One region of the Neobacillus sp. OS1-32 genome, then DNA from elsewhere that is predicted to be linked to it. Evidence: a T-box and tRNA genes for the amino acid it is inferred to sense, from the RefSeq annotation. Region 1 holds a T-box; the other holds one or more tRNA genes.

Evidence for each region. The T-box of region 1 lies ahead of trpS (tryptophan--tRNA ligase). A T-box ahead of a tRNA ligase gene usually reads a tRNA of that ligase, here a tRNA-Trp.
Region 2: it has a tRNA-Trp gene. The T-box ahead of trpS (tryptophan--tRNA ligase) is inferred to sense a tRNA for this amino acid. The anticodon was not compared.

Annotation. Positions count from the first base shown of each region.
Region 1 is NZ_CP133263.1:1,905,885-1,914,902, forward strand. Features, by position in the region: gene RCG24_RS09670 (ABC transporter permease) at 1-830, opposite strand, end outside; gene RCG24_RS09675 (peptide ABC transporter substrate-binding protein) at 934-2,526, opposite strand; T-box leader at 2,989-3,229, shown strand; gene trpS (tryptophan--tRNA ligase) at 3,277-4,266, shown strand; gene RCG24_RS09685 (YjbA family protein) at 4,317-5,063, opposite strand; gene opp4A (oligopeptide ABC transporter substrate-binding protein) at 5,229-7,028, opposite strand; gene RCG24_RS09695 (ABC transporter permease) at 7,048-7,959, opposite strand; gene opp4B (oligopeptide ABC transporter permease) at 7,980-8,948, opposite strand; gene RCG24_RS09705 (ABC transporter ATP-binding protein) at 8,964-9,018, opposite strand, start outside.
Region 2 is NZ_CP133263.1:2,084,993-2,094,010, reverse strand. Features, by position in the region: rRNA gene RCG24_RS10630 (16S ribosomal RNA) at 95-1,644, shown strand; rRNA gene RCG24_RS10625 (23S ribosomal RNA) at 1,978-4,919, shown strand; rRNA gene rrf (5S ribosomal RNA) at 5,255-5,371, shown strand; tRNA gene RCG24_RS10615 (tRNA-Asn) at 5,521-5,595, shown strand; tRNA gene RCG24_RS10610 (tRNA-Ser) at 5,602-5,693, shown strand; tRNA gene RCG24_RS10605 (tRNA-Glu) at 5,708-5,782, shown strand; tRNA gene RCG24_RS10600 (tRNA-Val) at 5,787-5,862, shown strand; tRNA gene RCG24_RS10595 (tRNA-Met) at 6,018-6,091, shown strand; tRNA gene RCG24_RS10590 (tRNA-Asp) at 6,095-6,171, shown strand; tRNA gene RCG24_RS10585 (tRNA-Phe) at 6,182-6,257, shown strand; tRNA gene RCG24_RS10580 (tRNA-Thr) at 6,279-6,351, shown strand; tRNA gene RCG24_RS10575 (tRNA-Tyr) at 6,381-6,465, shown strand; tRNA gene RCG24_RS10570 (tRNA-Trp) at 6,471-6,544, shown strand; tRNA gene RCG24_RS10565 (tRNA-His) at 6,553-6,628, shown strand; tRNA gene RCG24_RS10560 (tRNA-Gln) at 6,669-6,743, shown strand; tRNA gene RCG24_RS10555 (tRNA-Gly) at 6,749-6,823, shown strand; tRNA gene RCG24_RS10550 (tRNA-Cys) at 6,832-6,905, shown strand; tRNA gene RCG24_RS10545 (tRNA-Leu) at 6,950-7,035, shown strand; tRNA gene RCG24_RS10540 (tRNA-Leu) at 7,059-7,143, shown strand; gene RCG24_RS10535 (cyclic GMP-AMP synthase DncV-like nucleotidyltransferase) at 7,328-8,413, shown strand; gene RCG24_RS10530 (ThiF family adenylyltransferase) at 8,403-9,018, shown strand, end outside.

The DNA.
Region 1 (9,018 bases):
GTAACGCCCATAATTACTGTATAATCCCGGTTAGAAATACTTAAAACAAAGTGTGAGCCTAATCCTGGAATACCAAATATTTTTTCAATAACAAAACTTCCCGTAATAATACCGGCAGACAATGGACCCATATAGGAAACCACCGGCATTAGGGCATTTCGTATTGTATGCTTCATTATCATTGCTCCACGGCTCAATCCCTTTGCTTTCGCCGTTTTAATATAATCATTGCTTAAGACCTCCAGCATGCTAGAGCGCGTTAAGCGGGCAATAAATGCCATAGGCGTTGCTCCAAGGGCTAATGCCGGCAAAATTGTGTTAGAGAAATTATCCCAACGGGCAACGGGGAGCAAACCCAATTTGATTGCAAATATATATTGTAAAAATGTTGCCATGATAAAGGAAGGAACTGATATCCCGAAAACGGCAATAATCATCGCTGTATAATCCTGCCATTTATTATGCCGTAAGGCCGCAATAACCCCTAACAGAATCCCAATTGCAACCGCAAATAGAATCGCTTCAGCCCCTAGAGCTAAGGAAACCGGAAAGCCGTCATTAATTAGGTCATTAACGGTTCGTGATTCATATTTAAAAGACGGACCAAAATCCCATTGCGCAATCCTGACTAAATAATCTCCATATTGAGCATACCAAGGTTTGTTCAGACCATAATGTGCATTTAGGCTGGCCTCAATTTCCGGAGGTAACTTTTTTTCAGATGTAAATGGGTTTCCTGGTGCAATCCTCATAAGGAAAAACGTTGCAGTAATGATGAGAAATAAAGACAGCACCATATACAGCAAACGTTTGCTAATATATTTTACCAAATGGCACACCTCCATAATTTGCTAATAGAACCAAGAAAGAAACGAAGGTATACGGGAAATTTCCCATATACCTTTGTTCTAACTTTACAATTTGGCCATTAGATTATTCAAAATGAGCCCACTTAAATTGTACGTCGCCAAGACCAGAAATAACGACATCCTTTAAGTTTTCATCTTGAACCCAAGTATTTGTGTAGAAATATACTGGTGCAACCGGCATTTCATCCATAAAGATGGCTTCGGCATCTTTTAACAATTGTAAACGTTTTGCAGGATCTGCTTCTGTTTGCGAAGCATTTAATAATTTCTTGAATTCCGGATTTTCCCAGTTTGTATCATTGTTTCCGCCCTTTTTGTCGCGGAACAATTCTAGGAAGTTAATTGGATCGTTAAAGTCACCTAACCAGCCCATACGGCCAATTTGATAATCTCCAGTATGAAGCTTCGTAATGTAAACTTTCCATTCTTCGTTTTCAAGTTTTACATTGATACCGAGTTCTTTTTTCCACATATCTTGAACTGCTTGAGCAATCTTTTGATGTCCTTCATCAGTGTTATAAGATAGCGTAATGGTCGGCAGCTTGGAAGCATCGCTTAAGCCAAGTTCTTTTAAGCCTTTAGCTAAATATTCTTTTGCTTTTGCTACATCATTATCCTTGAAATATCCTTGTTCATTTTCTTTAATCATGGTTGGCGGTACAGCAGCCATTGCTGGAATTTGCCCACCTTGGGCTACATTCTCAACAATTGCCTTACGGTTAATTGCATAAGAAAGTGCTTTGCGGATATTAACATTATTTAATGGCGGCTTTTCAGTATTAAACTTATACCAATAGGTACCTGCGATTGGTTGAGTATGGAGCGAACCATCTTTCTTTAATTGTGGCAGAAGATCATTAGGCAGCTGTCCAAGCGGCATACCAGCCCAATCGAGCTCACCATTTTTAAACATATTTAATTCTGTATTGTTGTCGTTGATCATGTCCATATTAATTTTTGTTAACTTAACAGTATTGGCATCCCAGTAGTTTTCGTTCTTTTCAAGCACGATCTTACTGTTATGCTTCCATTCAACCATTTTAAATGGACCGTTCGATGTGTATTGATCACCGGCATCTTTGTACCAATTTGGATTTGCTTTAGCAATCTTGCTGTTAATTGGTGAGTAAGTATAGAAAGCCGTTAATTCTAGGAAATATGGAGTTGGGTTTTGCAACGTAACTTCCAATGTTTTATCATCAACAGCCTTTACACCTAGTGTATCGACTTTTGCTTTACCTGTGTTGATCGCTTCACCATTCTTGATGTAGTACAATTGATATGCATATTGTGACTTATTTTTTGGATCAATTGCCCATTTCCAAGCATATACGAAGTCCTCTGCAGTAACCGGATCACCATTAGACCATTTAGCATCGCGAAGTTTAAATGTGTAGGTTTTTAGATCTTTTGAAGTGGTGATGTTTTCTGCTGCAGCAGGCTGTGGCTTACCATCTTTATCAATACGTGTTAAGCCTTCAAATGTTTGTCTAATAACACCGCCTGAAGTGGAATCATTAGCCAGTCCTGGATGTAAGGAAAACGGCTCGGTCTTAATATTAATATTAAGAACTTGTGATGTCTTCTTACCAGAATCTCCTTTTTTGTTTTTATCGCCAGTAGAGTTGTCCTTGCCGGAACATGCTGCCAAGAACATGCTTAGCACAAGCGATAGTACTAATAGCAGTGAAAGTTTTGATTTTTTCACTAGTAGACCTCCCTTTTCTATTTTCTGAAAATATATTACATTCCCTATTATACATATTTTAAAATTTTTTGTACATTACTTTTTGAAAATTAATTTGGGATGCAGCAGTTAAATTGTTAAGGAGATTTACAAAAATCCCCATACTATATTAAATTCGCCAATTGAAAATTCGGAAAATTCCCTATAAATCAACGTTTCAAAGCTATTATTCCCCCATACACAGCAAACAAAAGGAGAGATTGGTAACGTTTACAAAAACTTGGATTTTTTCCTTTTATGCTGTTATCCATTAAAATCTTCCCTATAATTGCTATTTCAATATACCATTTCCTTTGCTCGTTCAACAATAATTTTTATCCACTTGAAATAAATATGTGCTTCATTTATAATAGAACCAATTATATTTTTGAAATAATAGCGATGATAAAGAGGAGTACGTATTTGCCAACATCGTAGAGAGTTTGTGGCTGGTGGAAACAAACATGTTTGGGATACGGAATGGACTTTTGAGCTGCTTTGCTGAACCCCGCACATGAAGAAGGCAGTAGGTGAAGACGTGTTCCTTACGTTACAAGGATCCTACAGCGATGTAGGACTAAGCGACTCGAATTTCGAGTAATTAGGGTGGTACCGCGAGCCATTCGTCCCTAAATGAACGGGATGAATGGCTTTTTATATTTCTTTAGGAGGAAACAGAGGATGAAAACAATCTTTTCAGGAATTCAGCCGAGCGGAACCATTACGCTTGGCAACTATATTGGTGCACTGAAACAATTCGTTGAGCTGCAGGAAGATTTTAATTGCTTTTTTTGTATCGTTGATCAGCATGCGATTACGGTTCCGCAGGATCCGCAAACACTCAGGAAAAATATCCGCAGTTTAGCGGCTTTGTATCTTGCGGTTGGCCTGGACCCGGAGAAAGCAACCTTATTCATTCAGTCAGAGGTACCGGCACATGCTCAGGCCGGCTGGATTATGCAATGCATTTCTTATATTGGTGAATTGGAACGAATGACCCAATTTAAAGATAAATCTGCCGGTAAAGAGGCGGTTTCTGCCAGTTTATTAACATACCCGCCATTAATGGCCGCAGATATATTACTTTATAATGCTGACCTTGTTCCCGTTGGTGAAGATCAAAAGCAGCATATGGAATTAACCCGGGACCTTGCTGAAAGATTTAATAAAAAATATAATAATGTCCTCACAATTCCTGACATCAGCCTGCCAAAAGTTGGTGCCCGGATCATGTCGCTGCAAGAGCCAACGAAAAAAATGAGTAAATCCGATCCGAATCAAAAGGCATTTATTTCGCTGTTGGATGAACCAAATCAAATTATCAAGAAAATTAAAAGTGCTGTTACCGATTCTGAGGGAATTATTAAATATGATGTAGAAAATAAACCTGGTGTTTCCAATTTACTTTCGATTTATTCTATTTTGGGAGATAAACCAATTGCAGAAATTGAAGAAATGTATACAGGAAAAGGCTACGGTGATTTTAAAGCTGATTTGGCAGAGATTGTGGTAAACTATTTAAAACCTATTCAGGATAGATACTATCAGCTTGTAGATTCTAGTGAGCTGGATGAAATATTGGATCGTGGCGCTGAAAAGGCCAAGGCTGTGGCCAATAAAACACTTAAAAAAATGGAAAATGCCATCGGTCTTGGAAGAAAGAAACGTTAAAAAAAAGCCTGATCTCAAAAGGTATGGAGCATACCTTTTGACTCAGGCTTTTAGTTTACTTTTGAACCCTGCTCCATTTCCCAAAGCTTTTCGAAAAATGGCTGTCCTTTAATAATGTTTTCACAAAAGATTTCGTGTTTTTCAGACCAGCCGTATTTGATTTCCTCAAAAAGCTGATCCCAGGCCTCTGCAAAATTCATTGCTTGGATGTGGGAATAACGCTCTGGACACCATTCCGTAAACCAATACCGCACTTCTGCCTCATTATTTGATGAGAACAATTGATCAAGTGCCATAAATAATAATTGCTTTAATTGTCTCTCTTTTCTTGTTAACCCGCGCATGAGTTCCGGTTCCGGCGATAAAATATGAAAGTTTTTCTGTTTTTGCTGCTGATAAAATGAATATTTCTTTGTTTCATGAGTTGCAATCATTTCATAAACCAGCTGTTCCTGCCTCGGGATTAACCGGCTTTTCCGAATCGGAATATTGTAACCAATCGTATCGACAGCTAAAATACCGACACCGTCCGTCACAATAAAACAATAATCCAGTTGAACTCTTTCATGATTTTTTCGAAGATAAGCTTTTTGATAAATATCATCTAATAGCTGCTGTGGTAATTCTGCCAGATCATTCTCAATATAGTGGAAAAGATCTGCTTCAACTTTTAGCAGTGGTACTTGATCCAGCAGTTCAACACCATCTTCTTTGCGCCATTCATGGAAATGGCAGACATTATAACCATTCTCTTCCCCTTCAAACCAATTTACCCATACATCATGGAGATACAACATCAAACAACCCCTCACTTCAAGTAACTATTTGTCACTAAGTATGGGCAGAGGGGAGTTAAAATATTCCTCTTGATATAATTTCCGGTAAAATTGAACCAGTTACTATAATCGGAATCGTTTCAAGGCAAAAAAGAGATGATCATGGTGACCATCTCTTCTTAATGATTAATTAACTTCAGGTGTTTCGCTTGTTACACCAACATTAAACCAGCCAAGTGCGTCAATCTCATGATCAGCATTAAGACCTGTTACCCGATTGTTTACAGAATAAATAATTGAACGGAACAATGTTGGAATAACCGGCATCTCATCATTCATATAGGCTTGCCACTCATCGTATACTTTCTTACGATAGTTATGGTCAAATGCTTGTTCTGAATGACCATCAGCTAATAATTGATCGTTCTTCTCGCTTACAAAGCGGGAATAGTTAAAGTTGGCATCTCTGCCATATAATCCATAAGGGTCCACATCTGTACCAGTTCCCCATGCAGCGGCAAAAACATCCACTTTAGGGTTATCTTCTTGAACCATTTTGTAGAATGAGTTAAATTCAGCCAAACGGCCATCAACCAGCTGTACATCTAAACCAACATCTTTCCAGCATTGGATATAGAATTTAGCAAGCGGCTCGGCAATATCGCCGCCACTCATGGATAGGAAGTTAATTTTGAACTTCTTGCCTTTTGGATCTTCACGAAGGCCGTCCTTATCTACGTCCTTATAGCCTGCTTCATCTAATAATTTCTTCGCCTTTTCCGGATCATAAGTAGCACCATTGGCATTTTCATCATACCAGCTTGGGAAGGAAGGCGGAATTAAAGATGTAGCTGGGAAACGAAGCCCGTGATATAGCTTTTCACCAACCGTTTTATTATCTAATGCGTATGCCATTGCTTGGCGCAGGCGTTTGTCTTGGAATTTCGGATTATCCATCACGTTTTCGCCTTTTTTTGCATCCCAGTGGCCAAGTTTAAAGCCGATATAGTTGTAAGCTAAATCGATTTTTCCAATTAATTGGAAATTTTTCGAACCCTTTGCTGCCGCATATTGGTCTGTTGGGAATTCGGCAACATCCACTTCACCCTTCTTCATTGCTTGGAGAATAACCTTTGGGTTCACTACTTTTAACACAATGCTTTTTAACTTTGGTTTGCCGGCATAGAAGTCATCGTTGCGTTCAAACTCAACTGATTCCCCTGGAACAATCTTTTTAATCTTAAATGGTCCGAAACCAATTGGTTTTTTGTGGATTTTATCAGATTTGGCCAAGTCTTTAATCGGAACATCCCCTAAGTAATGCTTAGGCATTGCATATGACCAAAGGCCCGTTAACAAGGCTGGATTTGCTTTTTCAAACGTAATTGAAAGTGTCTTGTCATCAATAATTTTGATACCGGAAATTCTTTTCGCTTTACCGGCATGGTATTCTTTCATCCCCACGATGCTTTGCATGAGAGCATCTCCATAGCGGACACCGGTGTAATCTTTATTACCGATAACCAGAAATGAATATTCATAGTCTTCAGCCGTTACAGGCTTGCCATCAGACCAATTGACATTATCTTTGATTTTTACTGTGATCGTTTTATGATCCTTGGATAATTCATATGTGGCCGGGCCATCATTGGTCATTTCGTAGTCCTCATTAATAGTAAACAATGGGATATCAAAGAATTGCAAAACCTTGGCATCTTCATCCCCTTGATAGAATGCATAGTTTAATGTACCCTCAAATGGAGTATCATAAACTAACCCATAATTCAAGGTTCCATCCTCTACTACTTTGTTATCATTTTTCACTTCCATCGGGAACTGCCCGATGTCTTCTTTTGCTTTTTCAGTTGATGTTGTTGACTTTTTGCCGTCCTTTTTGCCGCCTGATGAGTTAGAAGAACATGCTGATAACAGCAGGCCTAAAACAACCAAGAGACTGAAGAACTTAAACAGATGCTTTTTCTTCATCAATACTTTCCCCCTTCTTTTATCCTAGTCTTTGTCTTGCATCAGCCGCACGTTTTAACGCTTGGCCAATATAATTTATACACAACATCATGACTAAAATCAGCAATGATGCAGGTAACCATATCCACCACTTGTTTTCCAGTACATCCGGATTAGTTGCATAGCTGACAAGTGTTCCTAAACTTGGTGTACTTTCCGGTAACCCAAATCCCAGATAGGTTAAACCGGATTCAATCCCAATATTTCCTGCCAAATTTAAAGTTAAGTTTACAATAATAATCGAACTAAGGTTTGGCAGCACTTCGCGGATGATGATTTTCCAATCTGGCGTGCCAAGCGTTTTCGAGGCACTGACATAATCCAGTTCTCTTTCTGCCAGAGTTTTCAACCTGATTAACCGCGCCTTACCCGTCCATAAGAATAAACTCATAATCAGAATAAAATAAAATACATTATATTTAGGTGCAATCGTAACAAAAACGATGATTAACATTAATGTTGGCAAAATTAGGAAAAAGTCGATGATCCGCATGATAATATTGTCGGTGCGGCCGCCAAAATAACCTGCAATTAAACCGACGGTAAGTCCGATTAATCCTGTCAACAAGGTAATACATAACCCAATCGTAAAGGAATTTTTCGCACCGATGATCAACTGACCTAAAATATCCCTGCCGCCATAATCTGTTCCCAGCCAGTGTTCAGCTGATGGCGGTGAATAAATGGAGAGAAAATCAACTGTGACAATTTTATCCTGATCTAACAGGAGGGATACTCCATAAACGATAATCAGGATAAGTCCTAATAGAATTAACGCTCCTAACGCCAATTTATCTTTGACAATCTCCCGCCACATTATCGAAAGTACGCCATGTTGCTTCTTCTGCTTTTTAACTTTTGGCTGCTTTTGATCTGTTAGTTCAGCTTTCATTTTTGTCCCCTCCTCGTTTGCTATTCAATCCTGATTCGTGGATCAACCGCACTTAATATGATATCTGACAGCAAAGTACCGATTAATGTCGCTAAACCAGATATCATGACCAGTGCAGTAACAACACTAAAATCGCGTTGCATAATGGAGGTGAGGAACAACTGTCCAATTCCTGGATATCCATAAATAGATTCCAAAAAGACGGAGCCGCCAATTAACGATACAATATCGTAGCCAAGAAAAGCAGCAATCGGCAATAACGAGTTTCTAAAAATATGGCGCGTATAAACTTTAGATTCACTAACACCTTTAGCTCTTGCCGTTTTAACAAAATCTTTAATCTTCGTATCAATAATTTCATTACGTAGATACTGAATGGTAACCGTTGTACTGACAATCGCACCGGACAATGCTGGTAAAATCAGGTGATTTAGCTTGCTCATATAGTAAGCAAAGGTGCCATTTTCAACACGGATATCAACACTGCCGCTTGTTGGAAACCATCCAAGCACAAAACCGAAAATAAATAACATCAACAAGGCAAAAATAAACAGTGGAGTTGCATAGGTTAAATAATTGTAGCCAACAATCATTTTATCGGCCCATGTATCTGTCCATCTGCCCCCAATGATTCCAAGCGGGATGGCAATCAGATAGCTAAGGATTAAAACAGCTGCACCTAATAAAACGGTATTCCACATTTTACCGGCTATTAATGAAGTTACTGGTGTTTGATGGATGATCGACATTCCTAAATTACCGTGAAGCAGCCCTTTAATCCATCTTGCATATTGAACATAATACGGATCATACATGCCGAGTTTTTGTTTCAATTCATGTAGTGTTTGGGCATCCATTTTCGGGTTGCTTGCCAGCTGACCTGTTAAGGCATCGCCAGGCATCGCTTTTGCTAAAAGAAAAATTAGAATACTTAAAATAAACAGCTGAGGGATCATAACCAAGATTCTGCGCAGTATAAATTTCAACATATTATAATCCCCTCTCTACGGTAATGCGACTAAATGTGTATCCGATATTGGTTTAAGATTATATACTTTT
Region 2 (9,018 bases), 180 kb from region 1:
AACTAAACAAACAAAAACGTCAACAAACAATAATATTCATTTTTTAAACGAGATGAAGCCAACGTTAAATTTTATGAGCTATTTCAACTCAACTTCATTGGAGAGTTTGATCCTGGCTCAGGACGAACGCTGGCGGCGTGCCTAATACATGCAAGTCGAGCGAATCAAGAGGAGCTTGCTCCTCAAGGTTAGCGGCGGACGGGTGAGTAACACGTGGGCAACCTGCCTGTAAGACTGGGATAACTTCGGGAAACCGGAGCTAATACCGGATGATTCTTATCTACACATGTAGATAAGCTAAAAGACGGCGCAAGCTGTCACTTACAGATGGGCCCGCGGCGCATTAGCTAGTTGGTGAGGTAACGGCTCACCAAGGCGACGATGCGTAGCCGACCTGAGAGGGTGATCGGCCACACTGGGACTGAGACACGGCCCAGACTCCTACGGGAGGCAGCAGTAGGGAATCTTCCACAATGGACGAAAGTCTGATGGAGCAACGCCGCGTGAGCGATGAAGGCCTTCGGGTCGTAAAGCTCTGTTGTTAGGGAAGAACAAGTATCGGAGTAACTGCCGGTACCTTGACGGTACCTAACCAGAAAGCCACGGCTAACTACGTGCCAGCAGCCGCGGTAATACGTAGGTGGCAAGCGTTGTCCGGAATTATTGGGCGTAAAGCGCGCGCAGGCGGTCCTTTAAGTCTGATGTGAAAGCCCACGGCTCAACCGTGGAGGGTCATTGGAAACTGGGGGACTTGAGTGCAGAAGAGGAAAGCGGAATTCCACGTGTAGCGGTGAAATGCGTAGAGATGTGGAGGAACACCAGTGGCGAAGGCGGCTTTCTGGTCTGTAACTGACGCTGAGGCGCGAAAGCGTGGGGAGCAAACAGGATTAGATACCCTGGTAGTCCACGCCGTAAACGATGAGTGCTAAGTGTTAGAGGGTTTCCGCCCTTTAGTGCTGCAGCTAACGCATTAAGCACTCCGCCTGGGGAGTACGGCCGCAAGGCTGAAACTCAAAGGAATTGACGGGGGCCCGCACAAGCGGTGGAGCATGTGGTTTAATTCGAAGCAACGCGAAGAACCTTACCAGGTCTTGACATCCTCTGACACTCCTAGAGATAGGAGGTTCCCCTTCGGGGGACAGAGTGACAGGTGGTGCATGGTTGTCGTCAGCTCGTGTCGTGAGATGTTGGGTTAAGTCCCGCAACGAGCGCAACCCTTGATCTTAGTTGCCAGCATTCAGTTGGGCACTCTAAGGTGACTGCCGGTGACAAACCGGAGGAAGGTGGGGATGACGTCAAATCATCATGCCCCTTATGACCTGGGCTACACACGTGCTACAATGGATGGTACAAAGGGCAGCGAAGCCGCGAGGCTAAGCCAATCCCATAAAACCATTCTCAGTTCGGATTGCAGGCTGCAACTCGCCTGCATGAAGCCGGAATCGCTAGTAATCGCGGATCAGCATGCCGCGGTGAATACGTTCCCGGGCCTTGTACACACCGCCCGTCACACCACGAGAGTTTGTAACACCCGAAGTCGGTGGGGTAACCGTAAGGGGCCAGCCGCCTAAGGTGGGACAAATGATTGGGGTGAAGTCGTAACAAGGTAGCCGTATCGGAAGGTGCGGCTGGATCACCTCCTTTCTAAGGATAATAAGAGTTGACGTTTCTTGTTTGTTTAGTTTTGAGGGAACAATCCTCTCGTTAAGTTTGCTCCTGCGCCGTAGTAGTTCGAGGAAGTAACTTCTCAGCTCGTCGCAAGGCAGCTTGAAGCAAAACTAAGAAGGTCATTCATGAAGTTGATTCGTGGAAGTCGCCTTGTTTAGTTTTGAGAGAATAATCTCTCATAAAGCTATATGATCCATCACTTCGTGATGAAAATCAGTAGCCTTGTTCCTTGAAAACTAGATAATCGTAATAGAAGAAGTAACCAAGTAAGAACCGAGTAATCGCTCATTTATGGTTTTAAACCTTTTAGGTTAAGTTAGAAAGGGCGCACGGTGAATGCCTTGGCACTAGGAGCCGATGAAGGACGGGACTAACACCGATATGCTTCGGGGAGCTGTAAGTAAGCGTCGATCCGGAGATTTCCGAATGGGGGAACCCCCTGCTCGTAATGGAGCAGGATCCTTACCTGAATTCATAGGGGAAGGAAGGCAGACCCGGGGAACTGAAACATCTAAGTACCCGGAGGAAGAGAAAGCAAACGCGATTCCCTAAGTAGCGGCGAGCGAAACGGGAACAGCCCAAACCGAAAGGCTTGCCTTTCGGGGTTGTAGGACACTCAACATGGAGTTACAAAGGAACGGAGTAGACGAAGCGATCTGGAAAGGTCCGCAAGAGAAGGTAAAAGCCCTGTAGTCGAAACTTCGTTCCCTCCTGAGTGGATCCTGAGTACGGCCGGACACGTGAAATCTGGTCGGAAGCTGGGAGGACCATCTCCCAAGGCTAAATACTCCCTAGTGACCGATAGTGAACCAGTACCGTGAGGGAAAGGTGAAAAGCACCCCGGGAGGGGAGTGAAAGAGAACCTGAAACCGTGTGCCTACAAGTAGTCAAAGCCCTTTAACGGGTAATGGCGTGCCTTTTGTAGAATGAACCGGCGAGTTACGATTGCATGCAAGGTTAAGTTGAAGAGACGGAGCCGCAGCGAAAGCGAGTCTTAAGTAGGGCGATCTTTAGTATGTAGTTGTAGACCCGAAACCAGGTGATCTACCCATGTCCAGGGTGAAGGTAGGGTAACACCTACTGGAGGCCCGAACCCACGCACGTTGAAAAGTGCGGGGATGAGGTGTGGGTAGCGGAGAAATTCCAATCGAACTTGGAGATAGCTGGTTCTCTCCGAAATAGCTTTAGGGCTAGCCTCACGGCTTGGAGTCTTGGAGGTAGAGCACTGTTTGGACTAGGGGCCCTCATCGGGTTACCGAATTCAGACAAACTCCGAATGCCAAAGACTTACCCGTGGGAGTCAGACTGCGAGTGATAAGATCCGTAGTCAAAAGGGAAACAGCCCAGACCACCAGCTAAGGTCCCAAAGTATACGTTAAGTGGAAAAGGATGTGGAGTTGCTTAGACAACCAGGATGTTGGCTTAGAAGCAGCCACCATTTAAAGAGTGCGTAATAGCTCACTGGTCGAGTGACTCTGCGCCGAAAATGTACCGGGGCTAAACGTATCACCGAAGCTGTGGATGGACACCGTTGGTGTCTGTGGTAGGAGAGCGTTCTAAGGGCGTTGAAGCTGGACCGGAAGGACTGGTGGAGCGCTTAGAAGTGAGAATGCCGGTATGAGTAGCGAAAGATGAGTGAGAATCTCATCCACCGAATGCCTAAGGTTTCCTGAGGAAGGCTCGTCCGCTCAGGGTTAGTCGGGACCTAAGCCGAGGCCGAAAGGCGTAGGCGATGGACAACAGGTTGATATTCCTGTACCACCTCTGAATCGTTTGAGTGATGGGGGGACGCAGGAGGATAGGGTAAGCGCGCTGCTGGTCATGCGCGTCCAAGCAGTTAGGCTGGTGAATAGGAAAATCCGTTCACCGTGAAGGCTGAGCTGTGACGGCGAGGGAAATACAGTACCGAAGTTCCTGATTCCACACTGCCAAGAAAAGCCTCTAGCGAGATTCAAGGTGCCCGTACCGCAAACCGACACAGGTAGGCGAGGAGAGAATCCTAAGGTGAGCGAGAGAACTCTCGTTAAGGAACTCGGCAAAATGACCCCGTAACTTCGGGAGAAGGGGTGCTTTTTAGGGTGTCAAAGCCCTGAAAAGCCGCAGTGAATAGGCCCAGGCGACTGTTTAGCAAAAACACAGGTCTCTGCGAAGCCGCAAGGCGAAGTATAGGGGCTGACGCCTGCCCGGTGCTGGAAGGTTAAGAGGAGGGGTTAGCCTTAAAAGCGAAGCTCTGAATCGAAGCCCCAGTAAACGGCGGCCGTAACTATAACGGTCCTAAGGTAGCGAAATTCCTTGTCAGGTAAGTTCTGACCCGCACGAAAGGCGTAACGATCTGGGCACTGTCTCAACGAGAGACTCGGTGAAATTATAGTACCTGTGAAGATGCAGGTTACCCGCGACAGGACGGAAAGACCCCATGGAGCTTTACTGTAGCCTGATATTGAATTTTGGTACAGCTTGTACAGGATAGGTAGGAGCCTGAGAAACCGGAGCGCCAGCTTCGGTGGAGGCGTCGGTGGGATACTACCCTGGCTGTATTGAAATTCTAACCCGCACCCCTCAATCGGGGTGGGAGACAGTGTCAGGTGGGCAGTTTGACTGGGGCGGTCGCCTCCCAAAGAGTAACGGAGGCGCCCAAAGGTTCCCTCAGAATGGTTGGAAATCATTCGCAGAGTGTAAAGGCACAAGGGAGCTTGACTGCGAGACCTACAAGTCGAGCAGGGACGAAAGTCGGGCTTAGTGATCCGGTGGTTCCGCATGGAAGGGCCATCGCTCAACGGATAAAAGCTACCCTGGGGATAACAGGCTTATCTCCCCCAAGAGTCCACATCGACGGGGAGGTTTGGCACCTCGATGTCGGCTCATCGCATCCTGGGGCTGTAGTCGGTCCCAAGGGTTGGGCTGTTCGCCCATTAAAGCGGTACGCGAGCTGGGTTCAGAACGTCGTGAGACAGTTCGGTCCCTATCCGTCGTGGGCGCAGGAAATTTGAGAGGAGCTGTCCTTAGTACGAGAGGACCGGGATGGACGCACCGCTGGTGTACCAGTTGTCTTGCCAAAGGCATCGCTGGGTAGCTATGTGCGGACGGGATAAGTGCTGAAAGCATCTAAGCATGAAGCCCCCCTCGAGATGAGATTTCCCATAGCTTTAAGCTAGTAAGATCCCTGAAAGATGATCAGGTTGATAGGTCAGAGGTGGAAGCGTGGTGACACGTGGAGCTGACTGATACTAATCGATCGAGGACTTAACCAAAATCGAAAAGCGGAAGCGTCCGCTTAGCAACGTATGGCTTCCTCGAAAAAGCTAATGCTTTTTCCTCGTGCGATGCCTACGCTGACGAAGTGTTCCTTGTGGTGGGCTTTGACTGAGATAAAGGAAACACGAAGAGTGAAACGATTCGATGTTGACTTATCGTAGGGAAAAGACCGAAAGACACTAGTTGCTGGACGCTGGAGCTGGACAATTAATATAAATGAACTCGTTCTTAACTACTTCTTCTGTATTATCTAGTTTTGAGGGAATGAAAATTTTCTCTTGAAAAAAATGAAAAAGGCACTATAATAAGAAAGTGTCGATTAAATTAATGGCCTGGCGGTGATGGCGAGAAGGTCACACCCGTTCCCATACCGAACACGGAAGTTAAGCTTCTCAGCGCCGATGGTAGTTGGGGCACGCGCCCCTGTGAGAGTAGGACGCTGCCGGGCATTTATAAATTATTTCGCAGTAGCTCAGTGGTAGAGACGAGCGAAGCATCATGAATCGACAGCGAGTTGTACACGCCGAGATGCTACTTGGTTTCTCTTTCTGAGGCGGGGACACAAATTAAGCTTTGAGTATGGAATTATATAGTTATTCCGCAGTAGCTCAGTGGTAGAGCTATCGGCTGTTAACCGATCGGTCGTAGGTTCGAATCCTACCTGCGGAGCCATTTTGTGGAGAGCTGTCCGAGTGGCCGAAGGAGCACGATTGGAAATCGTGTAGACGGGTAACCCTGTCTCAAGGGTTCAAATCCCTTGCTCTCCGCCATATTAAATACATATGGCCCCTTGGTCAAGCGGTTAAGACACCGCCCTTTCACGGCGGTAACACGGGTTCGAATCCCGTAGGGGTCACCATATTGGAGGATTAGCTCAGCTGGGAGAGCATCTGCCTTACAAGCAGAGGGTCGGCGGTTCGATCCCGTCATCCTCCACCATAATAAATCTCATTATCGCGGGGTGGAGCAACGGGCGTTGCTTCCATGAATAACCTGCAAGTTGTCCCGACGCATTAGCTTCCTTGAATAAGCTGGTAGAGAAAGGGACAGTCCTTATGCATGGAGCATAGGAAAACTTTATATCTTTTTATTATCGCGGGGTGGAGCAGTCCGGTAGCTCGTCGGGCTCATAACCCGAAGGTCGCAGGTTCAAATCCTGCCCCCGCAATTCGGTCTGGTAGTTCAGCTGGTTAGAATGCCTGCCTGTCACGCAGGAGGTCGCGGGTTCGAGTCCCGTCCAGACCGCCATTGCTAGAATGGCTCAGTAGCTCAGTCGGTAGAGCAAAGGACTGAAAATCCTTGTGTCGGCGGTTCGATTCCGTCCTGAGCCACCACTTTTTTAAATGATTGCAGATGCCGATGTAGCTCAATAGGTAGAGCAACTGAATCGTAATCAGTAGGTTGGGGGTTCGATTCCTCTCGTCGGCACCTTAAGCTGACTAATTGAATAGATATATGGAGGGGTAGCGAAGTGGCTAAACGCGGCGGACTGTAAATCCGCTCCCTCAGGGTTCGGCGGTTCGAATCCGTCCCCCTCCACCATATACAGGGGTATAGTTTAAAGGTAGAACGAAGGTCTCCAAAACCTTTGGTGTGGGTTCGATTCCTACTACCCCTGCCAGAATTATGGCGGCTGTGGCGAAGTGGTTAACGCACCAGATTGTGGCTCTGGCATTCGTGGGTTCGATTCCCGTCAGCCGCCCCATAAATTTATTATTGATTCTTTGATCCATTTTTATTATGATTGGGCTATAGCCAAGCGGTAAGGCAACGGACTTTGACTCCGTCATTCGTAGGTTCGAATCCTGCTAGCCCAGCCAATCATGCGGAAGTAGTTCAGTGGTAGAACACCACCTTGCCAAGGTGGGGGTCGCGGGTTCGAATCCCGTCTTCCGCTCCATCATAAATGGCGGCATAGCCAAGTGGTAAGGCAGAGGTCTGCAAAACCTTTACCACCGGTTCGAATCCGGTTGCCGCCTCCATAAACAAAAATGTTGAGTATGGATTAGAACGGGTAAATGATTTCGCCGGGGTGGCGGAACTGGCAGACGCACAGGACTTAAAATCCTGCGGTAGGTGACTACCGTACCGGTTCGATTCCGGTCCTCGGCATTGCATTACCAACATCTTAATACGCCGGTGTGGCGGAATTGGCAGACGCGCACGACTCAAAATCGTGTTCCTTCTGGAGTGTCGGTTCGACCCCGACCACCGGTACCATACTTACGGACACAAATTACAAAATATATACAGCAATAAAAAAACAGGGAAAATTCTCTGTTTTTTTTTGTTGTTTATTAAAATTAATTCAGTTCATTTGTCGTAGCCTGTAGTCTCATTTCTTTATGGTTTCCAGATTTTGTCGTATAATAGTAGAAAAGAAAATATTTTAGGGGGAGAAATAATGGCTGATATCCAGAAACAATTTGAAGAGTTCCATGATGCGATTAAATTGAAAAGATTTAAGGAAAACAAAGAGTTAAGGGAAAAAAGAGATATCATAATAGGCAAAATCAAAAGTGGAATTAAGACTAAATTTGAAGAAATGGAGAAAGACGTTCCAAGTTTAGAATTCATTGATCAAGGCAGTTATGCAGTTGATCTTGGTATTGTACCAGAAGATAAAGATTACGATATTGACGAAGGAGTAATTTTTGATTTATATAAAGAGGATTACACTGATAGTGTAGAATTAAAAAAAATTATAAAAGATATACTTGCAAACCACACAAGCACTCCACCAAAGATTAAAAACCCCTGTGTAACCATAACTTATTCACTAGATGATGAACCAATTTACCATGTCGATTTACCTGTTTATATTAAATCAAAATATGATAATGATTTGTATCTCGCTTGGGGGAAGGAATTTGCCGCGAATGATAAGAAATATTGGGACCCTGCAGATCCAGAAGGGTTAAACGATCACATTTCGAATTCTTTTACAGGTGATGATAAAAAACAATTTAAACGAATTGTGAGATATATGAAAAAATGGAAAGATATTTGCTTTACTTCTTCAGGTAGTTCAAGGCCACCGAGTGTAGGGATAACTATTGCAGCAGTTGATTTATTTTCCCCTAGACAAACATACAACTCTTTATCAGGAACGTATAAATATGACGATTTGACTGCTTTAAAAGACTTTGTAAATAATTTAAAAAATAAATTTGTACTTGTGTGGGATTCAGAACGGGAAGAATATCTACGCACAATTGAATATAGTTTACCAGTCAAGCCATATTCGAATGTCTTTTCTAAAATGACAAAGGTACAGATGAATACATTTTATCAAAAACTCGTCACTTTTGAGGGTGCATTAGCCGATGCACAAAGCAAAAGTGATCCACATGATGCTTGTACTGTATTAAGTCCATATCTTGGAGATAAATTCCCGATTCCAGAGTCAGCACAAGCAAGATACCAAAAAGTTGCGTTATCAAGTGCTCCAGCATCAAACTCTGCAAAGGGATTTGGTTATGAAAACTGATTTTAAAAAATTATTAAGTGAAAAAGAATATATAGAAAATGTTGAAACAATAAACCCATTCCAATTTGAATTTTTATTTAATATGAGAAATGGGTACACGATTCCATTGGAGATAACTTTTAGTCCGTTATTTCCATCACAGTTGCCTTTTGTTTTTATAAACAAAAGGCAGCATATTATACCGAAAATTCCTCACGTAATGAATAACGGGTTGATATGTTTTTTAGAGCGAGAAGGCGTTATTTGGAATAATATCCCTGAAAGTACTCTCGACTTTGTTTTTGAGAGAGTGGAAAAAGTATTAATTGCAGACTCACCAAAAATAGAATATCATCGGGAATTTAGTTATTATTTTGGAAGTCTTCAAGGAATACATTATGTATTTTCAGTTTTTACACCAAGTGATTATCCTATGGAAATTTCAGTACTTACTCTCAAAAATAGACCATTGGCATTTTTAACAGAAAATAATGAATCTAAGCAAGTTTTGAGCAGAGTGTTGAATATAAATATTAACTCTCGTAAGTTTGATAAAGCATTTTTTATACCATTGGATCTTACCTATAATGGAAGCGTCCCAGAAAGGGATCGTTTTTGGAGTAATA